Regions from separate parts of the Ensifer sp. D2-11 genome, predicted to be linked through region 2. Evidence: predicted binding sites of a transcription regulator. Region 2 holds the regulator's gene; each other region holds the start of a gene.

Region 1 (7,139 bases), on a different replicon from region 2:
TGTTGACTGCTGCCCACAAGGAATTCGGCCTCGCCTCTGGTCAGCCTCTCGAGCTTATCGAAGCCTTGTTCAAGTTCCGCACTGGCGCTCTCGTAATCGGAGCGCTCGGGTTCACCAATCAGGAGGAATTCGGCGATCTGCTCGGAATATCGGTTTGCGTTGACGGTTAGCGCCGTGACAGCATCGAGTTGGTTGTTGGCCCACTGGATACGCTGCGTGTAATAGTTTGTAGAACGGATGGTAATGTAGACAATGGCGGCCATCATCAGGACTGATGCGACCACAATCGTTTGAAACAGAAGAATGCGGAACCTGATACCCATCGGCCGTCCATCTGCGTTGACAACCCGAATCCGACGGGTTCATGAAAATCCAATTCCGCTCCCAGATGGGCCGAAAGCGGTAGAGGCGTACGCTCGGCGGCCGGCTTGCTTAGATCGGCGGAAATTTGCACTGCGCCGCTCGACCATACATAGCCGACGACGATTAAGTATACGGGAGAGGCAGATTATAAATTGGTGAGAATTGGCATTGTGCCGCAGGACTTCACCCCAGCGAGGGGGAGACCAGCCGGGTACCTCATTACATCGCACGCCGGGTGAACGGCCGCGCTTAGGGACCAGTTGTAACCTTGAACAGCACGAAGGTCGTCGGTTCGCTGTCCTTCTTTGTCTTGTCGGTGACCATGAGAAATAGGTCCCCCGATAGACGCGCCAGCCCCTCGAAGTTATTCACGAGCATCGCATCCGGCCTGGCGGAAAGCTCTATCAGGGGGCACTCCCGTTCCGCGGAGCAAGCGGTAAGATCGAGATAGCGAAGGCGCGCCGATGGTGTGCCCCCTTTTCCGTCGCGCGTTCGCTCCAGAATCAGGAGATTGCCGTCCGGCAGCTCTTGGATCGCCTTGAGCCTGCTGTCGGGCTGAAAAGCCGCGAACGACCAAGTCGTTCCGTCGGCGGCATAAATTGTGTGCCGGTCTTCCGGCTGCCCCTCCAAAGGCTGTTCCGGCGCGGTCAGCACACCGTGAAGCCTGTCAAATTCGACCGCTTCGAGGCGGCTGTTTTTCTTGCGGTATTGCCGCTCGTCGGCCAGGGCGCCAGGCAATGCAATGTCGACGATCCGGTTGCCCTGTGGTGTAAACCGGACAATCGCAGGTCCGTCCTCGAACGCTACCAGCAGCTCACTGTCCGATCGCTCACCATTGTCATGGTTGAGTACCGTCAGTCCTTCCGCATTGGTGACCCGCTCGGCCGAAGTACCGCCTGTCAACGCTGCGATCGGGGCGGAAAAAACGGGTTGAATCTCCTCGATCCGGAGCCCGTTCAACCGAAGGCGAAAATGGTGGAGAACGCCGCCATCGGAAACCGCATAAAGGAGTTGCTCATCCTCATCCCACGCCAGGCCGGAAAATTCCTCGATTCTGACTCCGTTTGCGCCCTCAGCGGGGATGTTGATGCTGTCCAACGCCTCCAGCCTTGGCGCGGCTGCGGTACTCTCCGTTGTCACGGCCGACGTGGCAAGCAGCATCGAAGCCCACGCAAGACGATTGAACATAAGACTAACCGCTTTTCGACTAATCATGTGACCAATACCCCTTGTGGCGCGGGAACGCCTCCAAGCTTGCGAAGCGCCGGAAGGAATTTGTTGTGCTTCTTCGTCTGGTTCAGGATCGCTATGCCGGTGCAGTATTTCGAACAGTTTCTAGTGGGATGCTGGTGCAGCGTCCGCAGAAGGCGGTCGGCTATCCCATTGCCATTTGCTGACTTGGTTTCGAGGATGAAGCGGTCATCGCGGACGGCATGCGACGAACCAGGAGCAAAGAAGTGCAGTTGACCATCAATCGTCATACGCTCCCCGCCTTCTTTCGCGACCAGCGTCATGCGGACATACCGCATGTCGATGACCCGAGAGAGTTCGTATGGAAAATGCTGACCATACTGATCGAAATAGACTCGGTCGACATAGCCTAGCGCGGCGTCGTCAAGGACACCGAATTTGCCTGGATCGTAGGGCAGCCGCTTCTTGATAGTGGCGCCGCGCTTGTCTTTGAGCTTTACCTCGACGAAGCAGAGGTCCGCCTCAAGATATTTCCGGATTCGGACCTTGGCCCGCCTGCGCCGGCCTTGGTGGTGATCGAAATAGCTCTGCCGGTCCGCACCGTCGAAATAGCAGGTTTCGTAGGTGAATGACCGGCGTCCGTTGATCTCAAGCACATCGAAATGCAACGCCAGCTCAGTCGCGGCGCGGCTCAGAACGGCCGCCCCGACGACATATTTGTTGTCAAGCCGTTCCAGCATGGCTGCCTTTGCGTTGAGGGTGTCGAGGCTGATGGGCTCGAAGACCCACTCCAGCCAACCGTCAGTGATTGCGATAGTAGACATTGAGCCTCGCCATTTCCGTTATGTAGTCGAGTTGGAGAACTTGATAGGACAGCACGTCGACGCCCAACCGCTCTGAGAGCTCGGCGCGCATCGTCTTGGGGTCCGACAGCAACGTGAGGTGGATCTTGTCCAGCGTGACCTTCGCCCCGCTAACGGATTGCAGGATCTTTGGATGATCGACGACGTAGGCACCGACGAGCACGAACAGCACGACCATGGCCGCGAAGGGCAACGTGGTTCCCTGCACCGACGAGATGACTGCGATGGCGACGCTGCCGAAGAAATAGGTCATCTCGGTTTTGGTGAGCGGCTCGGAGCGCAGCGTAAATAGGGCCAAGATAGCGAACAGGCCGAAACCAGCTGCCACGCTGAAATTCACAGACGACAGGACGGTCAGCACTGCGAAGGTAAATATATTGAATAGCGCGGCCGCCGTGACTAATTCCTTGTCGCGGTATCGTCGATAATACATGCCGAAGATAAGCAACATCATTCCCGCGAGGTTCAGGGCGAACCTGATCGACTGAGCCGCGAGTGGATCTTGGAGGGTTTGCACGAGGTCGGTTGTCATGACGCCCTCACCGCCGCCGAGACACCGGGCACCGCTGCCAAATTCAAATCAAAGATATTCATTTCAGCTCCCTCGGTTATCCAAAGCGCCATCGAGTGGTGCTGGAGAACTCGCGATACAGCGCCCAAGCCGGTTACCGATCAACAGTTTGCCCGCACGCCTTTTCGAAATGTGACAGTCCGATGACACTTTTATGAACTACGCCGACTAAGGCCGAGTGTGAGGCCGGCGAGATTTCGGAGAGCCGCAGATTAGATTTCGGAGAACGCAAGGTTAGAGCCCGGTAAGAGGGGCCGCGCCTCCGTCGCACCGGCACTAGTGGGCGGCACCTGAGGCTCCGAAGTGCGCTATCGCGGAGACGGGGAGCTAGCGGCGACGCCTGCGCGAACGTGCTTGCTGCAAGAACCAACGGGCATTCTCAATCGATAGCCGCATGCGCTCTCCCGGCACGGTCTCCTCCGCGTTAACCTGGTGCCCGTTCTACTGTAGTGTCGGGGATGTGATACGTGATGGTGAAGGTATCTACTGGGACGGGGTCAAAGTCGCTCCCTGTGTCGAAGGACTAGCCGACCCGCGCGGCATCTGCGTGTCGGTCTTGCATATGATCCCGCAACAAGCTTGCCACCCGATTTGAATCCAAGGGCAGACAAGGCGCTATCCGGCAGGCGCGGCCAATTGGGTGCTTACATTTGAGCTCTTGCGCCCAATTTTCGAGATACGCGGGAGCGAGTTCTCGGTCGAAGCGGCAATTCGTTATCTCGGGCAACTGAACCCGAAAAGTTCGCGACTGCTGAGGAGTACATTCGCAAGGGGCCCAGAGGCGATCAAGACACCTTTGCCGGTGGCCTTCATTCATCGATTAGAGCAAACGACACGATAGTTAAGCCAGCCCATCTAGGCTCGGTTCTGTTGACGCACATCGCGTATTCGGGATCGCCGGGAATATCAGGCAGTTAGAATGCGCCGGTGCGGAGCCGCTGGTTCGGTTCCTCTCAAGGCGAGGGACTGTCCGCAGTTCAGCGCAAGCTTATTCTGATATGCGGCCTGTTTGGCCTTCGTTGGGATTGGGAGCTGCGGATACATCGATGTGGCTTAAAATATGTTCCGAGATGCTCCGCGCGATCTCCCGCTCTCCCATTATGATGAGATTCGCTCCCAACTTTGTCAGGTAATCGACCTCAGCGTCGGAATGGGCGCGGGCGATGATCTCGAGTGGCGGATTCACTGTGCGGGCGCGCTCGATGAGGTTGCCACTTTCGAACGGGCTTGGAATGGCGCTGATCAACCATTTGGCTGCGCCAACGTTGGCCGCCTCGAGTAATCCGGGCTGAGCGGCATTTCCAATAATGACCTCCGTGCCAAGCGCCCGGAGTTGATCGGCAACCGCTTGCCGTTCCTCGATTATCAGGTAAGGCAGCCGGGCTTTTTGCAACGTCTCTGCAACCAGGCTCCCAACCCGCCCATAGCCGACGAGGACAGCATGGTCGGTGAGACGGCTACCAGTGAGCTCGGGTGTGTCTGTCTTGCTGTCTTCCTGTACGGTTCCGGCCGGCTCGCGTGGCTTGAGCCATGGCGTTAGGCGAGCGAACCCGGCGAATAGAAGAGGGTTGATGAGAATGGATAGGATCGCTCCGGCAAGCACCAGGTCCCGTCCTGCCTCCGGAAGAAGCTTGAGTTCAACTCCCAACGCCGCAAGTATGAAGGAGAACTCGCCGATCTGTGCGAGGCTGAGGCCGAGTGTCAGAGCTACAGACAGGGAATAGCCGAACATGACGGCGATCGCGGACGCGGCTGTCGCATTGCCAATCACGATGATCAGGAATGTTGCTCCGACGAGCAGCGGCTGCTCAACCAGAATCATGGGGTTGAACAACATACCTACCGAGACAAAGAAGAGCACGGCAAATGCGTCGCGGAGCGGCAGCGTTTCCTGCGCGGCCCTTTGGCTCAACTGCGATTCGGCGAGGATCATTCCCGCGAAAAAAGCGCCAAGAGCGAAAGAGACGCCGAACAGTTCAGCTGCTCCGAAGGCGACTCCCAGCGCAATCGCCAGCACGGCCAGACGGAAAAGCTCTCGCGAACCGGTGTGAGCAACATAGTGCAGTACCCACGGAATGACACGCCGGCCGACGATAGCCATCGCAGCAAAAAAGGCGGTCAACTTGGTCAACGCAAGTGCAAGCGCGCCGGACACAGTTTGCGGCTCAAGGAAGGTGAAGAGGCCGCCATCGCCTGAACTCGGCTGAGTTGTGCTGCCGCCAAAACTGCCAGCGAAGGCCGGCAATAATACGAGCGCGAGGATCATGGCGACGTCTTCGACGACCAGCCATCCGACGGCAATACGCCCTCCAACGGTTTCGAGTTGTCGCTTTTCCTGGAGGGCCCGTAGAACCACGACCGTGCTTGCAACCGAGAGTGCCAACCCGAACACCACGCCGGCTGCAATTGGCCATCCGATCAGTTGCGCCACGATCAACCCGAGCGTTGTCACCAGAGCCATTTGACCGAGCGCCCCAGGAAGCGCGATCGTTCGTACGGAGAGTAAGTCGTGGAGGGAGAAATGCAGCCCTATGCCAAACATCAGCAGGATAACACCAAGCTCGGCGAGTTGGCGCGCCAGCGATTGGTCTGCAACAAAGCCGGGCGTAAACGGGCCTATCAAAACACCTGCCAAGAGGTAGCCGACCAGCGGCGATAGGTGAAGTCGGTTTGCCAGCGTGCCGAAAATGAAAGCAAGCCCAAGGCCGGCGACGAGGGTAGCCATAAGTGGTGTGTGAGGCATTTCTCCAGTCCGGCCGGTTCCACTAAGAGGCCAAGTGCCCAACGAGCATAGACATAATGGACTACGGCGCGAGTGTCTTGCTTTCTATTCGCCAGAAGATGTGAGGTGCCGTCGCTGGCGTCACGTATGGTTGTGACAATTTGGCGTGTGGGTCTGGCATAGGAGCCATGCTGAGTAACCGACAGGAGATCGCCATGTGTTCTATGCCGAAAAGCATCGGCATAGCTGCTCTGGTTTTGCGGTCCACCCCGCCTCGCACCGGATCGAGCAGCGGTTTTTCACCTCAGAAACCAGGTGAACCATCCGGTTGGCATCAAAGTGCGGGTTTTCCATTCGAGTCAAAGAGACGGAGCAGAGCAACTGATGCCGACCAGCATCGCAAGCTCGACATCAGCGGGGCTGGCACCGGACGGCAGCCGCGTCATCAGCGTAATGCGCTTCAGCAAGGAGCCGCTGAGCTCGGAGGAGAGCTACCTGGTGGTGATCGACGAGTTAGCTGATCCATTGCGGAGCACGTCCGGCGGCGAAAGCTTGGCTGTGCAATACGTGCTGCCAGTCCTCTTTCGCACTTCGGACGCTCTTGCATCGGGGTGAATTGGAGTCTGGCACGCTCCCGCGGCCGGCTCATGCTCGTGGTTGAAAATAACGGGGGCAAGGCTGAGGCTGTCTGATGTGAAGCTGACCCAGGGCCGCGCCGTCATCGCTCCCTGGATTTATCGGTTACGTGCTGCCGGGCCTAACCAGGCAATGGCGAGTCGGCAGGGAGGGCAGTTATTCTGGCGGCGTGGTGACACTTTCAGTGAAGAGCAACGGCAGCGAGATCGATGCACAGGTTGTGGTGAGCGGTCGGAGTTCTGTCACGCCCGCGGGCGTTTCCCATGATCGATGTCCGCACTGCTGGCTTGCAACCGGGTTGCTCGGCACTAATACTCAAAGACGATCACTGCGGTTTAACTGGGCAGCGCTACTTGGGTCGACACCGCGGAGGCCTCGGGAGCTGCCTCACGGGATGCAGTTCCTTTCTACATCACGCGCCACGAATCTTGCAGCCCGCTGCCAAGCTTCATCCGTGTCGCCACGATAGCTTAAAAACCGGTCACAGGTCGGTTTGTTAGAGTTGAGATCCAGCAGTGCGTATTTCACCCAACCGACCAAGGTGCTCATCTTGTGAACCTCCCCTATGAGCAGGTAACTCGCTCCGGCTGACTTCGCTTGCTCGGAAAGCTCTGCGATCCCTCGTTCGCGGGCTGTGCACTGCTCATGCTCGCAGGCCAACGAAGTGAGGGTGATCGTGTGATGTTCCGCTAGTTTCTCGCGCACCGTGAACACAAACGCCGTCAGTCGCGCTTCATGTTCGGTAATCTGGTCCTCGACTTCGCCGGAGGTGTCGTGGAAGTCGAAACTAGCT
Region 2 (7,139 bases):
TCTCCGCGCAACTGAACGGTCTCGTCACCGGCAACTACCAGAACTTCATTCAGGCCCAGAGCGTCATCACCGCCGGCATCGTCATGGGCATCATGCTCATCCCGTTCGTTTCTTCATTGTCCGACGACATCATCACCCAGGTGCCGCGGGCGCTGCGTGACGGCTCGCTCGGCCTCGGTGCGACGCGCTCGGAAACGGTGAAGAAGGTGATCCTGCCGGCAGCACTTCCCGGCATCGTCGGCGCGCTGCTTCTGACGGCATCGCGCGCGGTGGGCGAGACGATGATCGTCGTGCTCGCTGCCGGTGTCGCGGCGCGCATGCAATTGAACCCTCTAGAGCCGATGACCACGGTGACGGTCAAGATCGTGAATCAGCTGACGGGCGACCTCGAGTTCACCTCGCCGCAGACGCTGGTCGCCTTTGCGCTCGGCATCACGCTCTTCGTCATCACGCTCGGCCTCAACATCTACGCGCTCTACATTGTGCGCAAATATCGGGAACAGTACGAATGACCGAATTTGCCTCCCCGACGGTAAGGGTCTCCACCCGACCTGCCGCAAGCCGACGCGATATCGGCATCAAGCGCCGCTATGCGGCGGAGCGCCGCTTCCGTGCCTTCGGAATGAGCGCCATCGCCATCGGTCTGTTCTTCCTCGCGGTTCTCCTCTGGAGCGTCGTTTCGAAGGGCTATACCGCCTTCCAGCAGACGACGATCACGTTGCCGATCGAGTTTTCCGAGAAGGTGATCGATCCGAAGAACGAACGGGCGACCGATCCGAAGCAACTCTATACCGCCAACTACCCGCTGCTGGTGCGCGAGGCTCTGGTAAAGCAGCTCGGCCTCGATCCGTCGAAGCGGCCGCTGGTGAAGCAGGCGGCCGATATGGTCTCCGCCAGCGCCCGGACGCAGCTGCGTGACATCGTCGTCGCCGATCCGTCGGTCATCGGCAGGACGATCCCTGTGACGCTGCTTGCCGAGGCGAACATCGATTCCGCGTTCAAGGAACAGATCGACCTGTCGGTCGACGAAACCAAACGCAAGGTGAAGGATGAGCAGGTCGCATGGATGAACCAACTTGCCGAGGCCGGCGTGCTCAAGAAGAGCTTCAACACCGGCATCTTCACCTTCGGCGCGTCGAGCCGGCCTGAAGCGGCGGGTGTCGGCGTCGCCCTTCTCGGCTCGCTCTACATGATGCTGATCGTGCTCGTTCTGTCGCTGCCGATCGGCGTCGCCGCCTCCATCTATCTCGAGGAGTTCGCGCCGAAAAACCGGCTGACGGACCTGATCGAGGTGAACATCAACAACCTGGCGGCCGTACCGTCCATCGTCTACGGCCTCCTCGGGCTTGCCGTCTTCGTCAACTTCGCTGGCATGCCGCGCTCGGCAGCACTCGTCGGTGCCTTCGTGCTGACGCTGATGACGCTTCCGACGATCATCATCGCTACCAGGGCGGCCCTGAAGGCAGTGCCTCCGTCGATCCGCTCCGCCGCACTCGGCCTCGGCGCATCGAAGATGCAGACCATCTTCCATCACGTGCTGCCGCTTGCCATGCCCGGCATCCTGACCGGCACGATCATCGGCCTCGCCCATGCACTGGGCGAAACGGCGCCGCTGCTTCTGATCGGCATGGTCGCCTTCGTCGTCGACTTTCCGGGGTCGCCGCTGGAGCCGTCCACGGCGCTGCCGGTGCAGATCTACATGTGGGCGAACGAGGCAGAGCGTGCCTTCGTCGAGCGTACGTCCGGAGCGATCATCATTCTCCTGATCTTTCTCATCTTCATGAATCTCGGGGCAATTCTCTTGCGGCGTCGCTTTGAGCGTCGCTGGTAGTGGGGTAAGGACTATGAACATCATGTCGGAAGCTGCAGTCGAAAAGGCTCTTGACCAGAAAATGAATACGGTGCCTTACAAGATGATCGGCAATGATGTGTCGGTCTATTACGGCGAAAAGCGCGCGCTCTTCGACGTCAACCTCAACATCCGCGAGAACACGGTCACGGCGCTGATCGGTCCCTCAGGGTGCGGCAAATCGACGTTTCTGCGCACTTTGAACCGCATGAACGACACGATCGAGAACTGCCGCGTGACCGGCAAGATCACGCTCGACGAGGACGATATCTACGATCCGTCGATCGACGTGGTGGAGCTGCGCGCCCGGGTCGGCATGGTGTTCCAAAAACCCAATCCGTTCCCGAAGTCGATCTACGACAATGTCTCCTACGGGCCGCGCATCCATGGCCTGGCACGCACCAAGGCCGAACTCGACGAGGTCGTGGAAACGAGCCTGCAGAAGGCCGGGCTCTGGAACGAGGTGAAGGATCGGCTGCAGGAGCCGGGCACCGGACTTTCCGGCGGTCAGCAGCAGCGCCTCTGCATCGCCCGCGCCGTCGCGGTCAGCCCGGAAGTCATCCTGATGGACGAGCCCTGCTCGGCGCTCGATCCCATCGCGACCGCGAAAGTCGAGGAACTCATCCACGAATTGCGGGCGAATTTCACGATCGTGATCGTCACCCACTCGATGCAGCAGGCGGCGCGCGTGTCGCAGCGCACGGCCATGTTCCATCTCGGCAATCTCGTCGAGGAGAACGATACCGACAAAATGTTCACCAACCCGGACGATCAGCGCACCCAGGACTACATCATGGGCCGCTTCGGCTGATGGCGAGAGGGGCGGCGCTTTTCCGTCCCTCCCGGTTTAAGATCGACCGAGCCATTCAGAACGGCGGGTCTCCCGAGGAAACGAATATGTCTCACGCACACATCATGTCCGCCTTCGACGAAGAGTTGAAGTATCTCACGCGCCGCATCTCCGAGATGGGCGGTCTTGCCGAGCAGATGGTCGCGGACTCCGTCCGTGCGCTCGTCAATTCCGATCTTGCTCTCGCCCAGAAGGTTATCTCCGACGACACCATTCTGGACGACGCGGAACGGCAGATCGGCGAAAAGGCGATCGTCACCATTGCCAAACGCCAGCCCATGGCCTCGGATCTACGGGAGATCATGGGTTCGATCCGTATCGCCGCGGACCTGGAGCGCGTCGGCGATCTCGGCAAGAACACCGCCAAGCGCGTGATTGCCGTCGCCGGTTCGGGCATACCGCGCAAGCTTGCGCGCGGCCTCGAACACCTGGCCGAGCTCGCGCTCGTTCAGTTGAAGGAAGTCCTGGACGTCTACGCCTCCCGTTCGCCGGAAAAGGCGAACAGCATTCGCGAACGCGATGAAGAGATCGACGCGATCTACACTTCTCTGTTCCGGGAACTGCTGACCTACATGATGGAAGATCCGCGCAACATCACGCCCTGCACGCATCTTCTTTTCTGCGCCAAGAACATCGAGCGTATCGGCGATCACGCGACCAACATTGCCGAAACGATCTACTACATGGCGACAGGCGCCCAGCCGCAGGGCGAACGGCCGAAGGACGACATGACGTCGACATTGGGTTCCGTGACGGACTGAGATCGCCCGGCATCCGGGCCTATGCAGAATTTGTTCCGGCCGCTTTGGCGCGGCCTACCACCGTGCGCGGCGGCATGACGGCTGTCGTGCGTAGGAAGGAGTCCTACTGAATGTTGCCGAAGATTGCCGTAGTCGAAGATGAGGAAGCCCTAAGCGTTCTCCTGCGCTACAATCTCGAGGCAGAAGGCTTCGAGGTCGATACGATCCTTCGCGGCGACGAGGCGGAGATCCGCCTGCAGGAGCGCCTGCCCGACCTTCTCATCCTCGATTGGATGCTGCCCGGGGTTTCCGGCATCGAGCTCTGCCGCAGGCTGCGCCAGCGGCCGGAAACGGAGCGCCTGCCGATCATCATGCTGACGGCGCGCGGCGAGGAGAGCGAGCGCGTGCGGGGCCTTGCCACCGGGGCCGACGATTACGTCGTCAAGCCCTTCTCGACGCCGGAACTGATGGCGAGGGTCAAGGCGATGCTCAGGCGCGCCAAGCCCGAGGTTCTGTCGACGCTCCTGCGCTGCGGCGATATCGAGCTCGACAGGGAGACGCACCGCGTCCACCGCCGCAGCCGTGAAGTGCGCCTCGGCCCGACGGAGTTCCGGCTGCTGGAATTTCTCATGTCCTCACCGGGGCGCGTCTTCTCCCGTTCACAGCTCCTGGACGGTGTCTGGGGGCACGACATCTATGTCGACGAACGGACCGTGGACGTCCATGTCGGACGTCTGCGCAAGGCACTGAACTTCTCCAACATGCCCGACGTCATCCGGACGGTGCGCGGCGCGGGCTATTCGCTGGAGAGCTGAGACCGAAGGTGCCGGCTTACGGCATGGCAAAGAAAAAAGGGGCCTTTACGGCCCCATTTTTCGTCGTGCATCCAGAGCGGAATGAGCAGGCGCCTCAGCGCATGCGCCGGCGCTCGGCAGAGGGCTGGTAGGCCAGCCGGGCATGAAAGGTGCAATAGGGAGAGGCTTCCGGGGAGTCGTTGCCGCAGAAGTGGAACTCTTCCTTGAGCGGGTCGCCGATCGGCCACTTGCAGGTGCGTTCGGTAAGCTCCGTGAGCTCCAGCCGCCGCGACATCGGCAGGACGATATTCCTGTCGATCTGCAGCTCCTGGTCGATCGCCAGGTCGACGGCGAGCTCTTCCTTGAGCGCGGTCGCACCGGCCGTGCGGGTTACGGTGCGGGTTACGGAACGCGCAGCATAGTTCGGTGCGCGCGGGGCAGACGTCGCCCGTTTGGGGCGGGCTGCAGCGGCCGTGCTTCCGCCGGCCTTGGCGCGCCCGGGCAGGCTCAGCCGATGAACCTTGCCGATGACCGCGTTGCGGCTGACGCCGCCCAACTGCGCCGCGATCTGGCTGGCGCTCAGGCCCTCCGACCACAGCTTCTTCAGTTTCTCGACCCGCTCGTCAGTCCAGTTCATCTCTGCACTCCCCGTTCTCGGCGTTGGGATGGCGGAATCCGTCACCGCTCTCCGGGAAAAACCCGAAGATTCAACGCGATAATACTTTTGGTGACTAGGTCCGCCGCATGCGTCTAGTAATTGAATGTTAACCTACCGGCAGGGTGACTCCGTGGCAAGAGTCGCCGGAATCGCGCCGAATCGATTTCGCGGTTTTCCCCAACTTGCTGTCGGAGCGTTGCATTTTTGCAAGTCCCAGAGTGCGATTTTTTCGCGCTTCGGAATCGGTATCCGCAAAGCGCCTGCAAACCTTGGTTTTGTTGACATCGCGGTGCGAAATGGGAATAGTGCCTGTCGCCGCCGCAAGGCGGCATTTTTGATTTTTATCGGGCCGAACGGTCCGATGCCGCCGGAATGAAGGAGAGCTCGACATGGCCGCAACCACGCCGCTTTACGACACCTATCTGCGCGCGCCGTTGCGTTTCGAGCGAGGTGAAGGCGTTTGGCTGATCGCCGAAGACGGCACGCGCTATCTCGATTTCGCTGCCGGTGTCGCCGTGAACTCGCTCGGCCATGCCCATCCTCATCTCGTCGAGGCGCTGAAGGCGCAGGCCGACAAGGTCTGGCATCTGTCCAATCTCTACGAGATTGCGGGGCAGGAAAGCCTTGCGCGGCGGCTGACCCAGGTGACCTTCGCCGATCGGGTGTTCTTCACCAATTCGGGTGCGGAAGCGCTCGAATGTGCGATCAAGACGGCGCGGCGCTATCATTTCGCCAAGGGGCACGTCGAGAAGTTCCACGTCATCACCTTCGAAGGTGCTTTCCACGGCCGCACGCTCGCGACGATCGCCGCCGGCGGACAGCAGAAATACATCGAGGGCTTCGGGCCGAAGGCGCCGGGCTTCTATCAGGTCCCCTTCGGCGATATCGGCGCGGTCAAGAACGCGATCAATGAAGAAACCGCGGCGATCCTTGTCGAGCCGATCCAGGGCGAGGGCGGCATTCGGACGGCATCGAAGGAGTTCATGCAAGGGCTGCGCGAACTCTGCGACGAGTTCGGCCTGCTTCTGATCCTTGACGAGGTCCAGTCCGGTGTCGGCCGGACCGGCAAGCTCTTCGCCCATGAATGGGCGGGCATCAAACCCGATATCATGGCCGTCGCCAAAGGCATCGGCGGCGGCTTCCCGCTCGGCGCCTGCCTTGCGACGGAAGCGGCGGCCGCCGGCATGGTGGCGGGCACGCACGGCTCGACCTATGGCGGCAACCCGCTCGCAATGGCGGTCGGAAATGCCGTGCTCGACGTCGTTCTCGCCGAAGGCTTCCTCGATCAGGTGCGCGAGGTGGCTCTCGTCTTCCGTCAGGGGCTCGCTTCGTTGAAGGATCGTTTTCCGGACGTGATCGAGGAAATCCGCGGCGACGGGCTGATGCTCGGCATCAAGGCGAAGGTGCCCTCCGCGGACCTTTTGAAGGCGATCCGCGCCGAGAAACTGCTCGTCGTCCCGGCCGGCGAAAACGTTCTGCGCCTGTTGCCGCCGCTGATCACCACCCCGGCCGAGGCGCGCGAAGGACTGGCACGGCTCGAACGCGCCGCGGAGGCGGTGAGCGGCAAGAGCGGCAACGCCGCGGCTTGAGCGCCCGAAGGTTTCGGATCGAACCGGCCCGGGCGGGGTCGACAAACGGATTCTACGACAGGAAACAAGGCAGTATGACCAGACACTTCCTCGATCTCTCGGCCATGACGGCCACCGACCTCAGGACCATCATCGACGATGCCCGCGTCCGCAAGTCGGCGACCAAGGCAGGGACTGCCGAGAAGCCGCTTGCCGGCAAGATGCTCGCGATGATCTTCGAGAAGCCGTCCACCCGCACGCGTGTTTCCTTCGATGTCGGCATGCGCCAGCTCGGCGGCGAGACGCTGTTTCTGTCGGGTACCGAAATGCAGCTCGGCCGGGCGGAGACGATCGGCGATACGGCGAAGGTCCTGTCGCGCTACGTCGACGCGATCATGATCCGCACGACCGACCACCGCCGGCTTCTGGAGATGGCGGAGCATGCGACCGTGCCCGTCATCAATGGGCTCACCGACGATACGCACCCGTGCCAGATCATGGCCGATATCATGACCTTCGAGGAGCACCGGGGACCGGTCAAGGGCAAGACGATCGCCTGGACCGGCGACGGCAACAACGTGCTTCACTCGCTGATCGAAGGCTCGGCGCGCTTCGGCTACCGCATGAACATGGCCGTGCCGCTCGGCTCCGAACCGCATGACAAGTTCCTGAACTGGGCG
Region 3 (7,139 bases), 690 kb from region 2:
GCCGGCGGAGAGATAGCCGAAGGGCAGATGAATGATGTCGGCGAGCCCCACGGCCTCCGCCGCTTCGACGAGGCCGATGCCGGAGCCGCCCGGCGAATCGCCGAGGAAGCGCTGCCAGAAGGTGAGGTTTTCCTCCACAGTAAGCTCGCGCTTCATCGCGTTGCGGTGGCCGAGATAGTGGCTGAGTTCGCGCGGATGCTCGAACCCCGAGGGGCCGTCCTCGAGCCGGACGCGGCCCCCTTCCGGCTCGAGAAGCCCCGCCAGGACGCGCAGGAGCGTCGACTTGCCGGCACCGTTCGGGCCGGTCACCACAAGCGCCTCGCCGGCAGCCAGCGCGAACGAAATATCGTGGAAAATCAGGTCCTCGCCGCGCCTCGCACTCAAACCTTCAGCCATGAGGCGCATGAATTTCCAGCTTCCCTTGACGTATCTTTTCGCAAAGCAAAAAAAGTTCCGATTGGACCTTGGTTGGTCTGGCACGATTTGGAGAAATTATCTATAAGGCGGCCAACACGCCAGCGGTCGGCGTGAATTTCATCCAAGCGCCGAACATGGAACGAGCTTCCACGTACGGACAGCGGAAATGACCGTACCCGCATCCCACTTCGCGCCTCACAGGTGCTCGGGCGTTCGTACGTCAGTTTTTGGCGATCAGACGGAACGGGGTATCATCCAGTGTCCAAATCCCTAGACAGCTTCAATTGTCGCTCCACGCTCACGGTCAACGGCGTGGACTATGTCTATTACAGCCTGCCGAAGGCGGAGGCGAACGGCCTCGCCGGCATTTCGAAGCTTCCCTATTCGATGAAGGTTCTGCTGGAAAACCTGTTGCGCAATGAAGATGGACGCTCGGTCACCAAGAAGGACATCGAAAACATCGCCGCATGGCTCGGCGACAAGGGCACGGCCGAGAACGAGATCGCCTATCGCCCGGCGCGCGTGCTGATGCAGGACTTCACCGGCGTTCCCGCCGTCGTCGACCTCGCGGCGATGCGCGACGCGATGGTTTCGCTCGGCGGCGACCCGGAAAAGATCAACCCGCTCGTTCCCGTCGATCTCGTCATCGACCACTCGGTGATCGTTGACGAATTCGGCACGCCGACCGCCTTTGCCCGCAATGTCGAGCTTGAGTACCAGCGCAACGGCGAGCGCTACCGCTTCCTCAAATGGGGCCAGCAGGCCTTCAAGAACTTCCGCGTCGTGCCGCCCGGCACCGGCATCTGTCACCAGGTCAATCTCGAATATCTGGGTCAGGCCGTCTGGACCAGGGAAGAGGACGGCGAAGTCACCGCCTATCCGGATACCTGCGTCGGCACGGACAGCCACACGACGATGATCAACGGCCTCGGCGTGCTCGGTTGGGGCGTCGGCGGCATCGAAGCCGAAGCGGCGATGCTCGGCCAGCCGGTTTCCATGCTCCTGCCGGAAGTCATCGGCTTCAAGCTCACCGGCAAGCTCAAGGAAGGCGTGACCGCGACCGACCTGGTGCTTACCGTCGTGCAGATGCTGCGCAAGAAGGGCGTCGTCTCCAAGTTCGTCGAATTCTTCGGCCCCGGCCTCGACAACATGACGCTCGCCGACCGCGCGACGATCGGCAATATGGGCCCGGAATACGGCGCCACCTGCGGCTTCTTCCCGGTCGATGCCGAGACGATCAACTATCTCACCATCTCGGGCCGTGAAGAACAGCGTATCGCGCTGGTCGAAGCCTACTCCAAGGCCCAGGGCATGTGGCGGGAAGGGGATGGTTCCGAGCTCGTCTTCACCGACACGCTGGAACTCGACCTCGGCGACGTCGTGCCGTCGATGGCCGGCCCCAAGCGGCCCGAGGGCCGCATCGCGCTCGAGAACATCGCCTCCGGCTTCGCGGCGGCGCTCGACAACGACTACAAGAAGCCCGGTCAGCTCGCCAACCGCTACGCGGTCGAGGGCACCGACTACGATCTCGGTCATGGCGACGTCGCGATCGCCGCGATCACCTCCTGCACCAACACCTCGAACCCCTCGGTGCTGATCGCCGCCGGCCTGCTTGCCCGCAACGCCGTCGCCAAGGGCCTGAAAACGCAGCCCTGGGTCAAGACGTCGCTGGCGCCCGGATCGCAGGTCGTCGCCGAGTACCTGTCGAAGTCCGGCCTGCAGACGGATCTCGACAAGCTCGGCTTCAATCTGGTCGGCTTCGGCTGCACCACCTGCATCGGCAATTCCGGCCCGCTGCCGACGGAGATCTCCAAGACGATCAACGACAAGGGCCTGATCGCCGCCGGCGTGCTTTCCGGCAACCGCAACTTCGAAGGCCGCATCTCGCCGGACGTCCAGGCGAACTATCTCGCCTCGCCGCCGCTCGTCGTCGCCTATGCGCTGGCGGGTTCCGTCCAGAAGGACCTGACGAAGGAGCCGATCGGCGAAGACCGGGACGGGCAGCCGGTCTACCTGAGGGACATCTGGCCGACTTCGCAGGAGATCCAGGACTTCATCTTCAAATACGTCACCCGCGAGCTCTACGCGACCAAGTATGCGGACGTGTTCAAGGGCGACGCCAACTGGCAGGCGGTCCAGGTTCCGGCCGGCCAGACCTATGCCTGGGACGAGGGGTCCACCTACGTCCAGAACCCGCCCTACTTCGTCGGCATGGGCAAGAAGGGCGCCGGCATTTCCGACATCAAGAACGCCCGCGTCCTCGGTCTCTTCGGCGACAAGATCACAACCGACCACATTTCCCCGGCCGGTTCGATCAAGGCGGCCTCGCCTGCCGGCGCCTATCTGCTCGAGCATGGCGTCGGGATTGCCGACTTCAACCAGTACGGCACGCGCCGCGGCAATCATGAGGTGATGATGCGCGGCACCTTCGCCAATATCCGCATCCGCAACCACATGCTCGGCCCGAACGGCAAGGAAGGCGGTTATACGATCCACTATCCCTCCAAGGAGGAGATGTCGATCTATGACGCGGCCATGCAGTACAAGGAGGAGGGCGTTCCGCTCGTCATCTTCGCCGGTGTCGAATACGGCAACGGCTCTTCGCGTGACTGGGCGGCCAAGGGCACAAACCTCCTCGGCGTCAAGGCCGTGATCGCCCAGTCCTTCGAACGCATCCACCGTTCGAACCTGGTCGGCATGGGCGTCGTCCCCTTCGTCTTCGAGGAAGGCATGACCTGGGAATCGCTGGGTCTCAAGGGCGACGAAGTCGTGACGATCGAGAATCTCGCCAACGTCCAGCCGCGCGAGAAGCGCGTGGCGAAGATCACCTATGGCGACGGCTCGGTAAAGGAGGTCCCGCTCATCTGCCGCATCGATACGCTCGACGAGGTCACCTACGTCAACAATGGCGGCATCCTGCAGACGGTTCTGCGCGATCTCGCCGCCTGATCGGCAAGTCATGAACAGAAAAGCCGGGGCGTCTACAGCGGCGTCCCGGCTTTTTCATGCCAGCTCGGCGTGGGTTTTCCACGGCTTTGCGGCAGTCACTCCAACGTGACTTTTCGTTGAAGAATACCCGTCGTATGTAGGGGTCTCCCCACGCGGCAATCGCGTTGAAACGACGCACTTCCGGATGGAAAACGGTTCCACATTTTCCCGGAAGTGCTCTAACGAGCACGAACAAAGACGCCATGATATCCGCCTGCACACCAACAATCCGACGTCTCGCCCTGGCGGTCGGGCTGTTTGGTGCGTTCTGCGGAGCGTCCGCAGCGGATGACGGCAGGGCGGCCAAGGACGGGGCGGTCGGGGGCGGGGAGATCAAGGGCGTCGTCGAACTCTTCACCAGCCAGGGCTGCTCCTCCTGTCCGCCGGCGGACGCAGCGCTCAAGAAGCTCGTCGATGAAGGCGAGGTCGTCGCGCTCGCCTATCATGTCGACTACTGGAATTATCTCGGATGGGCGGACACGCTCGCTTCCAAGGAAAATACCGAGCGGCAATATGCCTATGCGCGGATGCTCGGCCGCTACGGCGTCTACACGCCGCAGGCGATCCTGAACGGGCGCGATCATGCCAACGGCGCGGACCTGCCGGCCATCAGGAACCGGCTTGCGTTGATGGACGAGAAGGGCAAGGGCCTGTCGGTGCCGGTCGATGCCTCGATCGGCGGCGATGAAATCTCGATCAAGGTCGGTGCCGGCAAAGGCAGGGCGAATGTCGTCGTCGTCTATTTCGACCGGGCAAGGGTGGTCAAGGTCGAGAAGGGCGAGAACAGCGGCAAGGAGATCGCCTATTGGCATGCCGTGCGCGACATCCAGACGATCGGCATGTGGGAGGGAAAGCCCGCGGAATTCACGCTGCCCGCCTCGGTCCTGATCGAAGGCCAGGGCAACAGCGGTTGCGCGGTGCTGCTGCAATCGATGAAGGACAAGGAAACGCCCGGAGCCATCATCGGCGCTGCAACGGTTCTCGCGGGGCCGCAGGGAAAGCTCTGAGGACGCAGGAAACGTTCCGCCTCGCTTGCGGCGGAACAGGGGATGGTTCGGCCCGGCAGCATCGAGGGGCTGGGGCTGAGGGTTCGAAGTTACCGGACCGAACCAGCCATGTCTGCGTTCGAGAACCTCCCGCAGCATGACGGCTGGCCGGACATACGGTGGCAACGACTCTGTCCGGCAGCGGTCGGAGTGTTGCGGCGAATTGGGGCGGCGTTTTGACTGAATTGCGGCAGCCCCAAGAATTGCTGACATTGATCAACAGCTTCCGTCTTGCTTTTCCGATCGTGTGAGGCACACTGTCGTGGTCCTGTCACATTAGAAGGCCGAAATGCCGATGACTGATGAAACGGATTTGCCGCGAGGCGAAGCACGTCACTACGGCCGGACCACCTCCGATGTGGTCGTCGATCTTCACGAATACAAGCAAGCCAAGAACCCCCCGCCCGTCACCTTCCATCGCCGCGAACTCGACCTGATCCTCAAGGTCTACGGCCGTATGGTGGGCGAAGGGGAGTGGCGCGACTATGCGATCGACCATCTGAGGGACCGGGCCGTTTTCTCGGTGTTCAAGCGCGCCGGAGAAGTGCCCCTCTACCGCATCGAGAAAAACCCGAAGCTCGCCGCGAAACAGGGCGCCTTCAGCGTGCTCAACGCTCACGGGACGATATTGAAGCGGGGCCACGAGCTCGCCCAGGTGCTCAAGGCCTTCGACAAGGTGCTGAAGCTCGTCAAGACCTGACCGACATATCACTGGAGCTGCCCCTCATCCGCCTGCCGGCACCTTCTCCCCGCAGGCGGGTTTATCCCTGAAACGGCGGGCAGGGCCAAATCGCCTGCACCGAGCGTGCCATCAGTGTTGCGAATCAGATAAGTGTATGCTTATCTGACGTCATGATTGAGAACGACATATTCAAAGCTCTCGCCGACCCGACACGCCGTGCAATCTTCGAGAAGCTGGCGAGCGGAAGTATGAACGCCAGTGCCTTGCGCAACGGAATGGACATCAGCCAGCCGGCCATGTCCCAACACCTCCACGTATTGCGTAATGCAAAGCTGGTGCGGGAGGAACGGCAGGGGCGCTTCGTGAACTACGAGGTCGACCCGGAGGGGCTGGCGCTCATAGCCGGATGGCTGGCGAAGTATCGCGCCTACTGGCCGGCGCGGATCGATGCGTTGAAGGTCTTGCTGAGGGATATGGATCAATGAACGATGTGGAGCTAAACGAGCAGGCAAGGAATCTGGTGCTCGAATACGAACTCGATGAAGCGCCTGAAAAGGTTTGGCGGGCGATCAGCATGCCTGAGTTTCGTGAGAGATGGTTGCCCAGGCGGGAACTGGCCGGGGCTGAGCCTGTCTCCACCGCACCGGGCAAGGAAATCCGCTACAAAATGCGCGACGACGAGCCTCCCTTTCTCGAAAGCCTCGTGGCGTTCCAGGTCAGACCCAACAATGACGGCGGCACGATTCTTAGAATTATCCATGGGCTGGAGGATGAGCGACTGGCTCCGCGAACTCCGCCGGCAGCGAATAGCAATCGGCTTTGGCTGATGCGCGCCGCCTGACGTCTCATTCTACCAAAACAAGCTCATCAGACAGGAGTTCGCCTATGCGCGAAGCGATGCAACTCGTCCCTATGGTCGTCGAACAATCCAGCCGTGGCGAGCGCTCTTTCGACATCTATTCCCGCCTGCTGCGTGAGCGAATCATCTTTCTGAACGGCGAGGTGAACGATGCAGTGTCCGCTCTCGTTTGCGCACAGCTGTTGTTCCTGGAGGCCGAAAGCCCCAAAAAGCCGATCCAACTCTATATCAATTCGCCCGGCGGTGTCGTTACCAGCGGCTTCGCGATGTACGACACGATGCGATACATCCGAGCGCCCGTTCATACGCTTTGCATGGGGACGGCCCGCTCGATGGGATCGTTCCTGCTGATGGCAGGCGAAGCGGGCGAGCGCACCGCCTTGCCCAACGCAAGCATCCTTGTCCATCAACCGTCGGGCGGCTTTCAGGGACAGGCCTCCGATATGCTCATCCATGCCGAGGAAATCAGGCGAACCAAACACCGCATGACGCGGCTTTATGCCGAGCATTGCGGGCGAACATATGAAGAATTCGAGCGCGCCATGGATCGCGACCGGTTCATGACGGCGGAAGAAGCTCTGGAGTGGGGTCTGATCGACCGCATCCTCACCGAACGGGAGATCGGCGCTGAGCGTGACGCATGAAGCTCACCTGCGCAGGCAGGCTCAGCTCCTATAAAGCGTATCCGGATAGACGCCCTCGGTGGGCTTGGTTGCGGTTCCTTCTCCGAGCGGCCGCTGCATGAAGGCGGTATCCAGCCATCGGCCATGCTTGAAGCCGGTTGCCTTCATCAGTCCCTGCAGCTCGAAGCCGAGCGCCCGGTGCAGGGCGATCGATGAGGGGTGCGCGCCGCCGATCACCGCTATCATCTGCCGGAAGCCGAGAGCCGTGCAACGCCCGACCAGTTCGGAAAGCAGCGCCTTGCCGATGCCCTTGCCCCGCGCTTCCGGCGAAAGATAGATCGAATCCTCCACCAGGAACCGATAGGCGGTGCGGTTGCGGAAGGCGGAGGCATAGGCATAGCCGATAACCCCGCCACGCTCGTCCAGCGCGACCACATAGGGGTAGCCGTTACCGGTGATCGTGGAGAAGCGGAGCGCCATCTCGGCTTCGGATGGCGGCGTCTCCTCATAGGTCGCGACCCCGT

Evidence for each region. The regulator PhoB, encoded in region 2, activates phosphate uptake and scavenging genes when phosphate is short. The targets are predictions, from matches to a motif close to TGTCATNNANCTGTCAT.
Region 1: a site for PhoB is predicted at 3,121-3,137, ahead of M1D34_RS29330 (DUF4956 domain-containing protein). Genes of this name have one in related genera too.
Region 3: a site for PhoB is predicted at 4,710-4,726, ahead of M1D34_RS16215 (DUF2794 domain-containing protein). Genes of this name have one in related genera too.

Annotation. Positions count from the first base shown of each region.
Region 1 covers NZ_CP096435.1:728,927-736,065, reverse strand. The annotation lists gene M1D34_RS29345 (sensor histidine kinase) at 1-323, opposite strand, end outside; gene M1D34_RS29340 (esterase-like activity of phytase family protein) at 613-1,551, opposite strand; gene M1D34_RS29335 (polyphosphate polymerase domain-containing protein) at 1,575-2,378, opposite strand; gene M1D34_RS29330 (DUF4956 domain-containing protein) at 2,356-2,871, opposite strand; gene M1D34_RS29325 (cation:proton antiporter domain-containing protein) at 3,977-5,731, opposite strand; gene M1D34_RS29320 (hypothetical protein) at 6,095-6,325, shown strand; gene M1D34_RS29315 (DUF2380 domain-containing protein) at 6,734-7,139, opposite strand, start outside.
Region 2 covers NZ_CP096433.1:2,718,291-2,725,429, reverse strand. The annotation lists gene pstC (phosphate ABC transporter permease subunit PstC) at 1-512, shown strand, start outside; gene pstA (phosphate ABC transporter permease PstA) at 509-1,831, shown strand; gene pstB (phosphate ABC transporter ATP-binding protein PstB) at 1,845-2,660, shown strand; gene phoU (phosphate signaling complex protein PhoU) at 2,747-3,460, shown strand; gene phoB (phosphate regulon transcriptional regulator PhoB) at 3,571-4,254, shown strand; gene M1D34_RS13105 (GcrA family cell cycle regulator) at 4,349-4,870, opposite strand; gene M1D34_RS13100 (hypothetical protein) at 5,022-5,267, shown strand; gene M1D34_RS13095 (aspartate aminotransferase family protein) at 5,281-6,480, shown strand; gene argF (ornithine carbamoyltransferase) at 6,555-7,139, shown strand, end outside.
Region 3 covers NZ_CP096433.1:3,404,456-3,411,594, forward strand. The annotation lists gene ccmA (heme ABC exporter ATP-binding protein CcmA) at 1-405, opposite strand, end outside; gene acnA (aconitate hydratase AcnA) at 676-3,366, shown strand; gene M1D34_RS16210 (DUF1223 domain-containing protein) at 3,609-4,412, shown strand; gene M1D34_RS16215 (DUF2794 domain-containing protein) at 4,741-5,151, shown strand; gene M1D34_RS16220 (ArsR/SmtB family transcription factor) at 5,304-5,618, shown strand; gene M1D34_RS16225 (SRPBCC family protein) at 5,615-5,974, shown strand; gene M1D34_RS16230 (ATP-dependent Clp protease proteolytic subunit) at 6,019-6,636, shown strand; gene M1D34_RS16235 (GNAT family N-acetyltransferase) at 6,658-7,139, opposite strand, start outside.